One region of the Streptomyces sp. SID14515 genome, then DNA from elsewhere that is predicted to be linked to it. Evidence: predicted binding sites of a transcription regulator. Region 1 holds the regulator's gene; each other region holds the start of a gene.

Evidence for each region. The regulator HrcA, encoded in region 1, represses chaperone genes, less so after heat shock. The targets are predictions, from matches to a motif close to TTNGCACTCNGNNNNNCNGAGTGCNAA.
Region 2: groES (co-chaperone GroES) is a predicted target of HrcA. The motif match lies at 2,995-3,021, and genes of this name have one in related genera.
Region 3: groL (chaperonin GroEL) is a predicted target of HrcA. The motif match lies at 3,230-3,256, and genes of this name have one in related genera.

The regions. Positions count from the first base shown of each region.
Region 1 covers NZ_JAAGMH010000034.1:53,954-59,339, reverse strand. The annotation lists gene G3I54_RS06525 (hypothetical protein) at 1-1,532, opposite strand, end outside; gene G3I54_RS06520 (DUF3097 domain-containing protein) at 1,699-2,517, opposite strand; gene G3I54_RS06515 (MBL fold metallo-hydrolase) at 2,601-3,332, opposite strand; gene hrcA (heat-inducible transcriptional repressor HrcA) at 3,507-4,523, shown strand; gene dnaJ (molecular chaperone DnaJ) at 4,524-5,386, shown strand, end outside.
Region 2 covers NZ_JAAGMH010000081.1:21,481-26,866, forward strand. The annotation lists gene G3I54_RS16920 (hydroxyacid dehydrogenase) at 1-729, shown strand, start outside; gene groL (chaperonin GroEL) at 806-2,431, opposite strand; gene groES (co-chaperone GroES) at 2,529-2,837, opposite strand; gene G3I54_RS16935 (DUF6234 family protein) at 3,056-3,241, shown strand; gene G3I54_RS16940 (polysaccharide deacetylase family protein) at 3,280-4,203, opposite strand; gene G3I54_RS16945 (methyltransferase domain-containing protein) at 4,336-5,386, shown strand, end outside.
Region 3 covers NZ_JAAGMH010000120.1:108,906-114,291, forward strand. The annotation lists gene G3I54_RS28285 (asparagine synthase-related protein) at 1-57, opposite strand, end outside; gene G3I54_RS28290 (keywimysin-related RiPP) at 108-230, opposite strand; gene G3I54_RS28295 (hypothetical protein) at 733-1,212, opposite strand; gene groL (chaperonin GroEL) at 1,444-3,066, opposite strand; gene G3I54_RS28305 (cold-shock protein) at 3,455-3,661, opposite strand; gene G3I54_RS28310 (MoaD/ThiS family protein) at 4,107-4,385, opposite strand; gene thrC (threonine synthase) at 4,421-5,386, opposite strand, start outside.

The DNA of each region.
Region 1 (5,386 bases):
TCGTTGCCCCGCGCGAAGAGCACCTCGGGCGCGGTCGCCACCCCCACGCACTCCCGGTCGTCCCCCTCCCCGGCCCAGATCGCGTCCGTGTTGCGGTCGGTCAGCGGGCCGTGGCAGTACGTATCGCGCCAGTGCCCGGCCCACAGGAACGCCCCCAGCAGCGAGCCCACGACGACCACGGCGACGCTCGCCCGCGACATCACCCACCACGCCCAGGTCCGCCGCACCCGGTGGGTGACGAGCTGCGCGTACGCGTGCTCATGCGTCAGCTTCTCCGTCGACAGCGGCAGCAGCAGCACCCACGCCAGGGTCGCCGCCGCCACCGGCGACTGGCCCAGACTCAGATCGTCGACCCAGCGTTCGTAGCGGGCCCGCGCCCCGGAGGAACCGGCCGACGCCCCCGGACCCGGCCGCTCCGGGGGCAGCGGCGGGGTGTGCCGCATGATCTCGGAGGCCGGCAGCGAGGCGAGCAGCAGCAGCGGATCGACCTCGCTGCGCCGCGACCGTACGTTGTTGATCGCGTTGATCAGCAGGATGCCGCCGTTGTCCTGGGTGGCCCGGGGCAGGAACACCACCGGCGGGACCGTGCGCTTGCTGCGCCGCCAGTCCAGGGAGTGCGGGCGGTAGTTGTGCCGCAGGTCCTCCAGCAGCGCCTGCACCCGCAGCTCCAGATGGAACTGGCGCGCGTGCTCGTCGCCCGCCCCCGCGTCCGCCACCCGCTCCGCGACCGCCGCCGCCCGCGCCCGGATCACCCGCCAGGAACCGCTCGGCGAGAACCACGACCAGCCGTCCGACGGATAGCCGGTGCTGGAGGCGGCAAGGGACGAGGTGGTGGCGAACCAGCGGCTGGCCCGGCGCAGCCACAGCAGCGGCGGCGCGGCCCGGCTCGCCAGGCCCACCACGGCGAGCCCGAGCAGCGCGACGGCCGCCACCAGGGCCGTCAGCAGCCAGTCGATCTCGCCGAGCAGCACGCTGAGCAGGGCGATGAAGAGCGCGCCGACGAACGTCTCGGGCCGCACCGACTCCCGCAGCGACTCCCACCAGCTGCCCCGGCGCGGCCGGCCGGACCGCCAGCGCAGCCGGCTCAGCTGCTCCAGAATCCTTTCCTCGCGCACCTCGGAGGTGTTGCCGTGCGACTGCTCGACCACCGCCGCGGTGGCCTGCTCGATCGCCCCGAGCAACCGGGAGCGGGGAAAGGAGAAGGTCTTGTACTGGGTGTTCTCGCGGGTCTCCCACGGCTTCTCGGAGAGCGTGCGCACCATGTCGAGCGCCGCCTCGTACGGCGTCGCCCCCTCGCCGTCCAGCAGCCGCACCGGCACCCGTCGTAACTCGTTGGCCCGGTGCACCTGGTGGACGACCCGCTCCACCCGGGCGTCGATCTCCGGCCCGGCCCCGGCGTCCGCCGCCTGGGCCACCACGAGCGGCATCACCGGCCGGTTGACCCGGTAGCGGTCGATCAGCTGCTGCATCAGGTGGAAGACGGCCGAGGCCGCCTCGTTGTCCGCACTGTCCCGCCAGACCTCGCGCCCCATCGCCCCGCGTCCTTCCCCCGTGGACCCTTCGGCTCCCTCGAACCTTCGGCCCGTGAACCGCCTGCCCGTTCTCCCCCCTCAATAACCGATGGTGCGTGTGGGGCGCAGACATTCACAGGGATCGGCACATGATCATCCGGGATGGGCCGGCCTCAGCCCGGGGACATCAGTCCGGAAGGGTGACGAAGTCGATCAATTCCTCCACCCGGCCCAGCAGTTGGGGTTCAAGGTCCTTGTAGCTGCGGACCTTCGACAGGATGTGCTGCCAGGCCGCCCCGGTGTTCTCCGGCCACCCCAGCGCCCGGCACACGCCGGTCTTCCAGTCCTGCCCCCTCGGCACCACCGGCCAGGCGTCGATCCCCACCGAGGACGGCTTCACCGCCTCCCACACGTCGATGTACGGATGCCCCACCACCAGCACATGGTCACCGGTCACCCGCTCGGCGATCCGGGACTCCTTGGAACCGGGCACCAGATGGTCCACCAGCACCCCCAGCCGGGCGTCGGGCCCCGGCGCGAACTCCCCGACGATCGCCGGAAGGTCGTCCACCCCTTCCAGGTACTCCACGACCACGCCCTCGATCCGCAGGTCGTCGCCCCACACCCGCTCCACCAGCTCCGCGTCGTGCCGGCCCTCCACATAGATCCGCCCGGCCCGCGCCACCCGGGCCCGCGCCCCGGGCACCGCCACCGAACCCGAAGCCGTACGGGTGGGGCGCACGGGACCGCCGGGGCCCGGGCGCACCAGCGTGACGACCTTGCCCTCCAGCAGGAAGCCGCGCGGCTCCATCGGGAACACCCGGTGCTTGCCGAACCGGTCCTCCAGGGTCACCGTCGGACCCTGGGCCGTCTTCTCGCAGCGGATCACCGCCCCGCAGAAGCCGGTGGCGACCTCCTCCACGACCAGATCGGGTTCGGCGGGCACCTCGGGCACGGGGGCGGACCTCTTCCACGGCGGGGTCAGGTCCGGCTGGTAGCTGCGCATGGCACGACGATATTCGCCGTACCCGCGCCGGCGGGCGTCACCCGTCACGGGTGTCACACCCGCAGGTGTCGCACCCGCAGGCGTCACGCCACCGCGAACCGCTCTTCCAGCGACGCCCGCTGCGCCCGGACGAAGGCCGCGTCCACCACGGCCCCGTGCCCCGGCACGTACAGCGCGTCCTCGCCGCCCAGCGCCAGCAGCCGCTCCAGCGCGGCCGGCCAGCGCGAGGTGATCGCGTCCGAGCCGGCCTGCGGCTCGCCCGACTCCTCCACCAGATCACCGCAGAACACCACCGGAGGCCCGCCGTCCGAACCCGGCACCAGCACCGCGAGGTCATGGCCGCTGTGCCCAGGACCCACGTTCGCCAGCAGCACCTGACGGCCGCCGCCCAGATCGAGCGTCCAGTCGCCGCACACCTCGTGGTGCGGGGCCACCAGCGTGTCCGCCGACCGGGCCGCCTCGTCCTCCGTGACCCCGTGGCGCACCGCCGAGGCGCACAGCTGCTCCGCCCCGTCCCGCAGCAGCGCCCCGACGCCCACCGCCCCGTACACCTGCGCCCCGGCGAACGCGGCGGTGCCCAGCACATGATCGAAGTGCGGGTGGCTCAGTGCGATATGCGTCACCCTCCGCCCGAGCAGTGCCTCCGCCTGCCGGCGCAGCTCCACGCCCTCGCGCAGGGTCGCGCCCGTGTCGTACAGCAGCACCCCGTCCGGCCCGGCGACCAGCCCGGCGGTGGCGTCCCAGCCCGGGAGCCGCCGCCTGCCGATACCGTTGCCCAACCGCTCCCAGCCGAAGTCTTCCCAAGCGACGTCCATACCACGACGCTATCGGCAACGACCTGCGCGGTCTCGTGGGAGCGTGGCCGGTCGCCCTTGCCCCGGCCCCACCCCACCCCCGTACACTGACGACGGGATTGCTGGCACTCGAACGCACCGAGTGCCAGCCGGACACCGGAGAGATCCGGAGAGACACAGCTGGAGGTGTGCGCGATGCTGAGCGAACGCAGACTCGAAGTGCTGCGCGCCATCGTCCAGGACTATGTCGGCACCGAGGAGCCCGTCGGCTCCAAGGCGCTGACCGAGCGGCACCGGCTGGGGGTCTCTCCGGCCACCGTCCGCAACGACATGGCGGTGCTGGAGGACGAGGGCTTCATCGCCCAGCCGCACACGAGCGCGGGGCGCATCCCCACCGACAAGGGGTATCGCCTCTTCGTCGACAAGCTCGCGGGCGTCAAGCCGCTGTCCTCGCCCGAGCGCCGGGCCATCCAGAACTTCCTCGACGGCGCGGTCGACCTCGACGACGTGGTCGGCCGGACCGTGCGGCTGCTCGCGCAGCTGACCCGGCAGGTCGCCGTCGTGCAGTACCCCTCGCTGACCCGCTCGACGGTGCGGCACGTGGAGCTGCTGGCGCTCGCCCCCGCCCGGCTGATGCTCGTCCTGATCACGGACACCGGCCGGGTCGAACAGCGTATGATCGACTGCCCTGCGCCGTTCGGCGAGGCATCGCTCGCGGATCTGCGGGCCCGGCTCAACAGCCGGGTCGTCGGACGCCGCTTCGCGGATGTCCCGCGGTTGGTGCAGGAGCTGCCGGAATCCTTCGACAGCGAGGACAGGGGGACGGTCTCCACCGTCCTTTCCACCCTCCTCGAAACCCTGGTCGAGGAGACGGAGGAGCGGCTGATGATCGGCGGCACCTCCAACCTCACCCGCTTCGGACACGACTTCCCGGTGATGATCCGGCCGGTGCTGGAAGCACTGGAGGAACAGGTCGTCCTGCTGAAGCTGCTCGGTGAGGCGACGGACTCGGGCATGACCGTACGGATCGGGCACGAGAACGCCCACGAGGGGCTCAACTCCACGTCCGTCGTCGCGGTCGGCTACGGTTCGGGCGACGAGGCAGTCGCCAAACTCGGCGTGGTCGGACCGACCCGCATGGACTACCCCGGAACGATGGGAGCGGTACGCGCAGTGGCACGTTACGTCGGACAGATCCTGGCGGAGTCGTAAGTGGCCACGGACTACTACGCCGTACTCGGCGTGCGCCGCGACGCATCTCAGGACGAGATCAAGAAGGCATTCCGTCGGCTCGCCCGCGAGCTGCACCCGGATGTCAACCCGGACCCGAAGACCCAGGAGCGGTTCAAGGAGATCAACGCCGCTTACGAGGTGCTCTCGGACCCGCAGAAGAAGCAGGTCTACGACCTCGGCGGCGACCCGCTCTCCGCGAACGGCGGAGGCGGCGGCGGTGCGGGCGGTTTCGGAGCCGGCGGCTTCGGCAACTTCTCCGACATCATGGACGCGTTCTTCGGCAACGCCGCGCAGCGCGGGCCCCGTTCGCGGACCCGGCGCGGCCAGGACGCCATGATCCGGCTGGAGATCGACCTCAACGAGGCGGCCTTCGGCACCACCAAGGACATCCAGGTCGACACGGCCGTCGTCTGCAACACCTGCAGCGGCGAGGGCGCGGCCCCCGGCACCTCCGCCCAGACCTGTGACATGTGCCGCGGCCGCGGCGAGGTCTCGCAGGTCACCCGGTCCTTCCTGGGCCAGGTCATGACCTCGCGGCCCTGCCCGCAGTGCCAGGGCTTCGGCACGGTCGTGCCCACCCCCTGCCCGGAGTGCGCCGGCGACGGCCGCATCCGCTCGCGGCGCACGCTCACGGTCAAGATCCCGGCGGGCGTCGACAACGGCACCCGTATCCAGCTCGCCGGAGAGGGCGAGGTCGGCCCCGGTGGCGGCCCGCCCGGCGACCTGTACGTGGAGATCCACGAGCTGCCGCACGCCGTCTTCCAGCGGCGCGGCGACGACCTGCACTGCACGGTCACCATCCCCATGACGGCCGCGGCCCTGGGCACCAAGTGCCCGCTGGA
Region 2 (5,386 bases), on a different contig from region 1:
GCCTGCTGGCAGCGCGGTCTGCGGGTCACCTCGGCGGCCGGGGCGAACGCGCTGCCGGTCGCGGAGTACACGCTGGCCGCGATCCTCCAGGCGGGCAAGAACGTGCTGTCCGCGGCCCGCCGCTACCGGGAGCTGCGCGCCCCGCACGACTGGCGGGCGGAGCTGGCGGGGCACGGCAACTACCGGCGGTGCGTGGGCATCGTGGGCGCTTCGCGGATCGGCCGTCGGGTGATCGAGCTGCTGCGCCCGTTCGATCTGGACGTGCTGCTCTTCGACCCGTACGTGGACGCGGGCACGGCGGCCCGGCTGGGCGCGGAGAAGGCGGGCCTGGACGAGCTGTGCGCCCGCAGCCGGATCGTCTCCGTCCACGCGCCCGAACTGCCCGCGACCCGGCACCTGATCGGTGCGGCGCAGCTGGCGGCGATGGCGGACGGGGCGACGCTGATCAACACCTCGCGGGGTTCGCTGATCGACGGCGACGCGCTGCTGCCCGAGCTGGTGTCGGGGCGGCTGAACGCGGTGCTCGATGTGACGGAACCGGAGGTGCCGCCCGCCTCCTCGCCGCTGTACGACCTGCCGAACGTGCTGCTGACGCCGCATGTGGCGGGTTCGCTGGGCGACGAGATCCACCGGATGGCGGACTTCGCGCTGGACGAGGTGGCGCGGTACGCGAGCGGGCTGCCGTTCGCGGATCCGGTGACGCCGGAGGACCTGGCGCGCATGGCCTAGCCGGAACGCACCGAGGCCCGGCGCCCCCGCGACGGGGGTGCCGGGCCTCGGCCGTACCGGAAGGTACGGGGCCGTACTAGTGGGAGTGGCCGTGGCCGCCGTGACCGGCGTCGGCCTCTTCCTCGGCCGGCTTCTCGACGACCAGGGTCTCGGTCGTGAGCAGCAGCGACGCGATGGACGCGGCGTTCTCCAGGGCGGAGCGGGTGACCTTGACCGGGTCGATGACGCCGGCCTTGACCAGGTCGCCGTACTCGCCGGTGGCGGCGTTGAAGCCCTGGCCCTTGTCGAGCTCGGAGACCTTGGAGGTGATGACGTAACCCTCCAGGCCGGCGTTCTCGGCGATCCAGCGCAGCGGCTCGACGGCGGCGCGGCGGACGACCGCGACACCGGTGGCCTCGTCGCCGGTCTTGCCGAGGTTGCCCTCCAGGACCTTCACCGCGTGGACGAGGGCGGAGCCACCGCCGGAGACGATGCCCTCCTCGACAGCGGCGCGGGTCGCCGAGATGGCGTCCTCGAGGCGGTGCTTCTTCTCCTTGAGCTCCACCTCGGTGGCGGCGCCGACACGGATGACGCACACGCCGCCGGCCAGCTTCGCGAGGCGCTCCTGGAGCTTCTCGCGGTCCCAGTCGGAGTCCGTGGCCTCGATCTCGGCCTTGATCTGGTTGACGCGGCCCTTGACATCCTCGGAGTTGCCCCCGCCGTCGACGATGGTCGTGTCGTCCTTGGAGACGGTGACGCGGCGGGCGGTGCCCAGCACGTCGAGACCGGCGCCGTCGAGCTTGAGGCCGACCTCCTCGGCGATGACGGTCGCACCGGTGAGGGTGGCGATGTCACCGAGCATGGCCTTGCGGCGGTCGCCGAAGCCCGGGGCCTTCACCGCGACGGCGTTGAAGGTGCCGCGGATCTTGTTGACGACGAGGGTGGAGAGCGCCTCGCCCTCGACGTCCTCGGCGATGATCAGGAGCGGCTTGGAGGCGCCGGCCTGGATGACCTTCTCCAGGAGCGGCAGCAGCTCCTGGATGGAGCCGATCTTGCCCTGGTGGATCAGGATGTACGGGTCGTCGAGGACGGCCTCCATACGCTCCTGGTCGGACACCATGTACGGGGACAGGTAGCCCTTGTCGAAGGCCATGCCCTCGGTGAACTCCAGGTCCAGACCGAAGGTGTTGGACTCCTCGACGGTGATGACACCGTCCTTGCCGACCTTGTCCATCGCGTCCGCGATGAGCTCGCCGACCTGGGTGTCCTGCGCGGAGAGCGCGGCCACGGCGGCGATGTCGGACTTGTCGTCGATCGGGCGGGCCGTGGAGAGGAGCTCCTCGGACACGGCCTTGACGGCGGCGTCGATGCCCTTCTTCAGGGCGGCCGGGGAGGCGCCGGCGGCGACGTTGCGCAGACCCTCGCGGACGAGCGCCTGGGCCAGGACGGTCGCGGTGGTGGTGCCGTCACCCGCTACGTCGTTGGTCTTGGTCGCCACCTCCTTGACGAGCTGGGCGCCGAGGTTCTCGTACGGGTCGTCGAGCTCGACCTCGCGTGCGATGGTGACGCCGTCGTTGGTGATGGTGGGAGCGCCGAACTTCTTGTCGATGACGACGTTGCGGCCCTTGGGGCCGATCGTCACCTTGACCGTGTCGGCAAGCTTGTTGACGCCGCGCTCAAGGGCGCGACGGGCGTCCTCGTCGAACTTCAGAATCTTCGCCATGGGCTGTATCCCTCTCAAAATGAACTGCGCCCCTCGCCGCCCGGCTAGTTATTTCGCAGGGGGCCAGGGGCGCAGAACACAAGCAAACGTGGGTGAATTACTTCTCGACGATCGCGAGGACGTCGCGGGCCGAGAGGACGAGGTACTCCTCGCCGTTGTACTTCACCTCGGTGCCGCCGTACTTGCTGTACAGGACGACGTCGCCGGTCTTGACGTCGAGCGGAAGCCGCTCGCCGTTCTCGAAGCGGCCCGGGCCCACGGCGAGGACGACGCCCTCCTGGGGCTTCTCCTTCGCGGTGTCCGGAATGACCAGGCCGGAAGCCGTGGTCTGCTCGGCGTCGAGCGGCTGGACCACAATGCGGTCCTCGAGCGGCTTGATCGCAACCTTGGAGCTGGTGGTCGACACGATCCGGTCTCCCCCTTCGGAGATCTCACGGGGTTTAACAGTCTGTGGGCGGCGACCAGACCGATCCGTCGTCGCGGGTGCCGGACCTGCCCTGTCGCGCAATGGTGGTGCTGGCACTCTCCAGGGGGGAGTGCCAGACCCGAGACTATGGCCGCGATTAGCACTCGGTCAAGCGGAGTGCCAATTCACCACCCTCGCGCCGTCGCGATCGGGGCTCCATGGCGCTGCGCGGGTGGCACTGGTCCGGCGGGACGCAGGTGGTCGTCGCGATGGCGCTGGGCGTGGCGGTCCTGGCGTCCGCCGCCCAGGGAAGCGGCCGGAAGCCTCCGGAACCGGCCCCCACCTGGAACTCCCCGCCCTGCCGCAGCGGCGGTAACGACGAATGCGCGCGCAGCGGAGGCTGAGCGCGCATTCGGGGCCGGGGTGCGGGGAAGGGCTCGGGTCAGACGTAGTCCTCCAGCTTCGCCACCGCGTACCCCTTGTCCGTGATGGTCTTCATGACCCGGCGGATCATGTCGGGCATCGAGCCCTTCCAGTCCTCCTTGCCCCGGAAGTGGGTGAGGACGATGTCGCCGGGGTGCAGGTCCCGGTCCCACTCGCGCCACTCCATGTGGTCGGGGAAGGCCTCGGAGGACCACAGGGGTACGGCGGTGATCCCGCAGGACTTGGCGACGACGAGGGTGTCGCGGTTGTAGTTGCCGTAGGGCGGACGGAAGAGGGTGGGCCGCTTCCCGTAGTGCTTGAGGATCTTCTCCTGCTGGCCGCAGATCTCCCGCTTCTGCTCGGCGTAGGAGAGGCCGGGCAGATAGCGGTGGTTGAGGGTGTGGTTGCTGATGGTCACCCCGCGCTGCTGCATCTTCTTGAAGTAGCCGTAGTCGTCGTTGGTGACGTAGTCGCTGAGGAACGCGCTGTACGGGATGTCGAGTTCGGTCATCATCCGCAGCAGCTCGGGGTCCTTCTCCGCCCCGTCGTCCATCGTCAGGAAGACGATCTTCTCCTTGGTGGGGACGGTGGTGAAGACGGGCGGCAGCCCCTTGTCGTCGCGGACCTCGAAGCCCTTGCGGGTGGTGATGACCGGCTTCACCTTCGGCGGCTCGGGGGCCGCGAGCGGGGTCTTGGCGAGCCCCCACTTCTTCGCGGCGACGGCCCGTGCGGCCTGCTTCTTCCTGAGCGTCTCCGCGTACGTGTCGAGGGCGCGGGCGGGCCCGGCCTGTGGGGCCGCCTCGCCCTGCTGGCCGGCGGCGGGTTTCGCGGGCCCGCCGGGAGCTCCCGTGCCGCTGCCGCCCGCCTCCGCCGCGCATCCGGAGGCGACGGCGGCGGCCAGCAGGGCCGCCAGCACGACGACGCCCGACCTGTGCCGCTTCATGGCTGATTTTTCGTTTTGTCGTACTAGCTGCATGGCGCCGCATCCTGCCAGCCGTCGGCCCGCCTCCGGCCCCGACACCGCGAGCGGACCGGCCCCGTCCCCCGGCCGGCCCACACCGGGACACCGGCCACAATGGACCGGGTGAACGCATCGACCCCCGCCGCCCCGTCCGACGACCCCGCCGGCGCCGCCTTCGCCGCGCTGCGCACCCCCGAGGGCGAGCAGCTGCTGGCCGAGCTGCGCGACCACGACCCCGCCGACGAGCTGGCCACCGCGACCCGGCTGCGCCGCACGCATCCGGCGGAGCTGGTCTCGGCGGCGCTCGGCCAGGCCCGGCTGCGGCAGCGGGCGGTGGCGAAGTTCGGGGCCGAGGACGCGTACCGGATGTACTTCACGCCCAACGGCGTCGAGCAGGCCACCCGCACCTCGGTCGCCGCCCACCGCGCCGCCCGGTTCGCCGGGCTCGGCGTGCGGAGTGTGGCGGACCTGTGCTGCGGCATCGGCGGCGACGCGATCGCGCTGGCCCGCGCCGGGATCTCCGTGCTGGCCGTGGACCGCGACCCGCTCACCGCCGAGGTGGCCCGCGCCAACGCGGAGGCGCTGGGGCTCGCGGACCTGATCGAGGTGCGGTGCGCCGATGTCACCGAGATCGACACCTCGCCGTACGACGCGGTCTTCGTGGACCCGGCGCGGCGCGGCGGCCGGGGCAGGATCTTCGACCCGGAGGCGTACTCACCGCCGCTGTCCTGGGCGACGGCCGCCGCGCTGAAGGCTCCGAGGGCGGCGCTGAAGATCGCCCCGGGCATCCCGCACGAGGCGATCGGCCCGGAGGCGGAGGCCGAGTGGATCTCGGACGGCGGCGATGTGAAGGAGGCGGTGCTCTGGTACGGGGAGGGCTTCGCGCCCGGTGCGTTCCGGGCCACGCTGCTGCCCTCGGGGGCGACCCTGACCGCCCCGGCCCCGCTGCCCGCCCCGCCGGTGGGCCCGGTCGGGCGCTATCTGTACGAGCCGGACGGCGCGGTGATCCGGGCCCATCTGGTCGCCGACATCGTGGAGCGGTGCGGCGGGCGGCTGGTGGACGAGACGATCGCGTACGTCACGAACGACGAGCCGTACTCCTCCCCGTACGTCGCCGGGTACGAGATCACGGACCGGCTGCCCTTCAACATGAAGAAGCTGAAGG
Region 3 (5,386 bases), on a different contig from region 1:
CGCTCCCGCCGCGCTGTCCGGCAGGACGACGAAGTAGTCACGCAGTTGGCCGGGCATGTTCACCTTCCGGAAGTTCTCATACGACGCACAGAAAGCCGGGGGCCGGATCAGATGATGCGGCGGACCCAGTACTCCTTGTACGAGCCGTAGAAATAACCGGCGGTCTTCTTCGAAAAGTCGCCCTGCTTGAAGAGCGACGGCTTCACGTAAGCCTTCTTCTGCTGCTTCATGACACCTTCCCATCTGTGCGGTTGACGACCGTTATGCCCAACTGGCGGCTGCATAACTGAAGTTATTCGTGCGACTGGTGTTCACCACGTGAACACCAGAGCCATCATGTCCCGCTGCCGATCCGGTACGCATGATTCCGACTTACCGTGCGAAGTTGGCTGGATAGCGCGAGGGTCCGGGCCCGGGACCCGGGCCACTCCAGGGCTCCTCACCGCGCTCAGGCACTCCGAACCCGCACCATGTGCAGTCGCACACCCACCCGCCAGGACAGCGAAGTGGACTGGACCAATGGCTGTACGCGGCGGCCGGACCGGGCAGTGAGCTGCCAAGAGAGCCGGCCGCATCCGGCGGAATGAAGGAACCACGGCAGGCGAGGGCCCGGCAGCCCGCACACCCGCCCTACCTCACGGGTCGCCGACGCGCCACCGGCATCGTCGAAACCGGGAAAACGCGCGGTGCAGCACGGCACCGGGCGCTACAAGTACGCATTCGGCCACACGCCTACCGCCGACGCAGCCGGTAGCCGCCCCAGGCCGCCGTGCCCGCGCCCAGCAGCAGCGGGATCATGCCGTAGCCGACGACCGTCGAGGAGTGGGCGTACCACCGTCCGCCGTCGAACACCTGGGTCGCGGTGACGTTTTCGGGGTCGGTGCGGCCGTCGTGGTCGGCGAAGAGGATCCTGGTGCGCCTGATCTCCGCCGACCGGGGCACGCCGTCCACGTGGGCGCGCAGCGCCTCCCGGGCCACTCGTTCGCGCTCCGCCTTGTTGGCGCGCTGCTGGGCCGGGGTCTCGCCGAAGCAGTGCCAGACGGTCTGCCCCTTCTTCGTACGCGTGTCGTGGCAGTCGATCCGGCCGAAGGTCTCGACCCGCATGCCGAGGGCGCCTGAGAGCCCTGTCCCGGTCACCACGACGAACAGCCCCAGCGCGAACAGCACGGCCCCGCCCAGAACGAACGAGGCCCCCTTCCAGTCCTTCGTCATACCGTCCCCGTCCCCCGTTCACGTACGACCGGCCCGACCGGCCGCGTACCCCATTCCCGTACCCCGTTCCCGTACGACCGGTCCCCGGCGCATTCTTCCAGTGCGGCCGGGAACGCCACAGGGGCGGCACCTCCGTGAAGGAGATACCGCCCCTGTGGGACGTACTGCGAACGTACGGGGACGTACGCGGAGCTTCGGATCAGACGGGGAGGCCGGGGCCTCCGTGGCTGATCAGAAGTCCATGTCACCGCCCGGCATGCCGCCCGGAGCGGCCGCGCCGGCCTTCTCGGGCTTGTCGGCGATGACGGCCTCGGTGGTGAGGAAGAGCGCGGCGATGGAGGCGGCGTTCTGCAGAGCGGAGCGCGTGACCTTCGCCGGGTCGAGAATGCCCTCGGCGATCATGTCGACGTACTCGCCGGTCGCGGCGTTGAGGCCGTGACCGATCGGCAGGTTGCGGACCTTCTCCACGACGACGCCACCCTCGAGACCACCGTTGACGGCGATCTGCTTGAGCGGGGCCTCCAGCGCGAGCTTCACGGCGTTGGCGCCGGTCGCCTCGTCGCCCGTGAGGTCGAGCTTCTCGAAGACGGCCGAGGCCTGGAGCAGAGCCACGCCACCACCGGCGACGATGCCCTCCTCGACGGCGGCCTTGGCGTTGCGCACCGCGTCCTCGATGCGGTGCTTGCGCTCCTTGAGCTCCACCTCGGTGGCGGCGCCAGCCTTGATGACGGCCACGCCGCCGGCCAGCTTCGCCAGACGCTCCTGGAGCTTCTCGCGGTCGTAGTCCGAGTCGGAGTTCTCGATCTCGGCACGGATCTGGTTGACGCGACCCTGAACCTGGTCGCTGTCACCGGCGCCGTCGACGATCGTCGTCTCGTCCTTGGTGATGACGACCTTGCGGGCACGGCCGAGCAGGTCCAGGCCGGCGTTCTCCAGCTTGAGACCGACCTCCTCGGAGATCACGGTGCCACCGGTGAGGATGGCGATGTCCGCGAGCATGGCCTTGCGGCGGTCGCCGAAGCCCGGAGCCTTGACGGCGACGGACTTGAACGTGCCCTTGATCTTGTTGACGACCAGGGTGGAGAGCGCCTCGCCCTCGACGTCCTCGGCGATGATCAGCAGGGGCTTGCCCGACTGCATGACCTTCTCCAGCAGCGGGATCAGGTCCTTGACGCTGCCGATCTTCGAGTTGACGATCAGGATGTACGGGTCGTCGAGCGACGCCTCCATACGCTCCATGTCGGTCGCGAAGTACGCCGAGATGTAGCCCTTGTCGAAGCGCATACCCTCGGTGAGCTCAAGCTCCAGACCGAAGGTCTGGGACTCCTCGACGGTGATGACGCCTTCCTTGCCGACCTTGTCCATCGCCTCGGCGATCTTGGCGCCGATCTCGGTGTCGGCGGCGGAGATGGAGGCGGTCGAAGCGATCTGCTCCTTGGTCTCCACGTCCTTGGCCTGCTCCAGCAGAGCGGCGGAGACGGCCTCGACGGCCTTCTCGATGCCCCGCTTGAGGGCCATCGGGTTGGCGCCTGCGGCGACGTTGCGCAGACCCTCGCGGACGAGAGCCTGAGCCAGAACGGTGGCGGTGGTCGTACCGTCGCCGGCGACGTCGTCCGTCTTCTTGGCGACCTCCTTGACCAGCTCCGCACCGATCTTCTCGTACGGGTCCTCGAGCTCGATCTCCTTGGCGATGGAAACACCATCGTTGGTGATCGTGGGCGCGCCCCACTTCTTCTCGAGGACGACGTTACGGCCCTTGGGGCCGAGGGTGACCTTGACGGCGTCGGCGAGCTGGTTCATCCCGCGCTCGAGACCGCGCCGTGCCTCCTCGTCGAACGCGATGATCTTGGCCATGTGAAGTGGTCCTCCCGGACAGGGGTGGATTTCTCCGGACCGAGAGGCGCCCGCGACGGACGGCCTGCCTGCGTGGTGGTTCCTTGCCCCACCGCGCCTGCGGGCCTCACCGGCCCGGTCCAAGTTTCTGTCACTCTCACCTGGAGAGTGCTAATGCCAATGATTAGCACTCGACCCCTGCGAGTGCAAGCGTCCCTCGTCGGATGTGGACAGCGGCGGCCATCGGATGTGGACGGCGGCGCGCCCCGGATACGGGTCGGCGGCGCGCCCCCCGGGCCGGGCCACCGGCCACCGGACCGGGCCACCGGACGCGCGTAGGGCCCGAACCCCTGATCCGGGGTTCGGGCCCTACGTGCGTGAGTGGTGTCGTCGGACGACCGCGCCGAGCTCAGCCGACGGCGAGCTTGACCATGTCGGCCTGGGGCCCCTTCTGGCCCTGCGAGATCTCGAATTCAACTCGCTGACCCTCTTCGAGGGTGCGGTACCCGTCCATCTGGATCGCGCTGTAGTGGACGAAAACATCCGCACCACCGTCGACCGCGATGAAGCCGTACCCCTTCTCCGCGTTGAACCACTTGACGGTGCCCTGAGCCATGCCTAACTCCCCTATTACTGGCCCTTGCACGGGACCGCACTTCGCGGACCCGGGTCGGAACTCACCCTCCGACAGGAGAGGGTGTGCGGCGCCGCAGCGCGTCGACCGCGGCCGAATGTATCCGCCCAACTGCCCTCTGCAACAGGTCAGTCGGACGAGAATTCTGGGCGCGGGAGAACACGCGAATATGCGGGTTTGCTGAGATTTACGGGCAAGTCGGGCCAGGCAAAGGGCACTTATGCCGCAAGAGGTTCACGCACTTTGGCTGCTTCTTATCGGGGCCGGGCGCATTCTCATATGCGGGCGGCACGGGCAGCGGATGGGGCTTCCCCAACTGTACCGTGCTCAACCATGCAGAATTGCCCCCTCCGCTTCTCTCGCGGAGGGGGCAACTGTGGTCACACAGAGGTGCGGTGGAGGCCGCCGTGGAGCGGCCCCGGGCGGTTCAGCAGCCGCCGGCGACCGCGGGGATGATCGAGACGCCCGCGCCGTCCGGCGTGGCCGCGTCCAGGCCGCCCTCGAAGCGCACGTCGTCGTCGTTGACGTACACGTTCACGAAGCGGCGCAGCTTGCCCTGGTCGTCCAGGACGCGGGCGGCGATGCCCGGGTGGTCCTTCTCCAGGGACTCGATGACCTCGGAGAGCTTCGCGCCCTCCGCCGGGACCTCGGCCTGGCCGCCCGTGTACGTGCGGAGGATGGTGGGGATGCGGACCTTGACGCTCATGGTGGGTGCCCTTCTCTTCCTGCTGTCGGGGGTGGTCAGGCGGAGGCGAGGCCCGCGGCGCGGAACGCGTCCAGGCTCGGCTTGATGGTCGCCGTGGCCTGCGAGGTCGCGGAGACCGCGTCGAGCGTCTTGAGCCCGTCGCCGGTGTTCAGGACGACCGTGGTGAGCGTCGGGTCGATGACGCCGGCCTCGATCAGCTTCTTCGTCACACCGAGCGTCACCCCGCCCGCCGTCTCGCCGAAGATGCCCTCGGTGCGCGCCAGCAGCTTGATCGCGTCGACGACCTGCTCGTCGTTCACGTCCTCCACCGCGCCGCCGGTGCGGCGGGCGATGTCCAGGACGTACGGGCCGTCGGCCGGGTTGCCGATGGCCAGCGACTTGGCGATGGTGTTCGGCTTCTGGGGCCGTACGACGTCGTGGCCGGCCTTGAAGGCGGCGGAGACCGGGGAGCAGCCCTCGGCCTGGGCGCCGAAGATCTTGTAGGGCTTGTCCTCGACGAGGCCGAGCTTGATCAGCTCCTGGAGCCCCTTGTCGATCTTCGTGAGCTGGGAGCCGGACGCGATCGGGATGACGATCTGGTCGGGCAGCCGCCAGCCGAGCTGCTCGCAGATCTCGTACGCCAGCGTCTTGGAGCCCTCGCCGTAGTACGGGCGGAGGTTGACGTTGACGAAGCCCCAGCCCTCGCCGAGCGGGTCGCCGATGAGCTCGGAGCAGAAGCGGTTGACGTCGTCGTAATTGCCCTCGATGCCGACCAGTTCACCGCCGTACACCGCGGCCATGACGACCTTGCCCTGCTCCAGGTCGTGCGGGATGAACACGCAGGAGCGCAGTCCGGCCCGGGCGGCGGCGGCGCCGACGGCTCCGGCCAGGTTGCCCGTGGAGGAGCAGGAGAGGGTGGTGAAGCCGAAGGCGCGGGCGGCCTCGACGGCGATCGCGACGACGCGGTCCTTGAAGGAGTGCGTCGGGTTGCCGGAGTCGTCCTTCACGTACAGGCCGCCGGT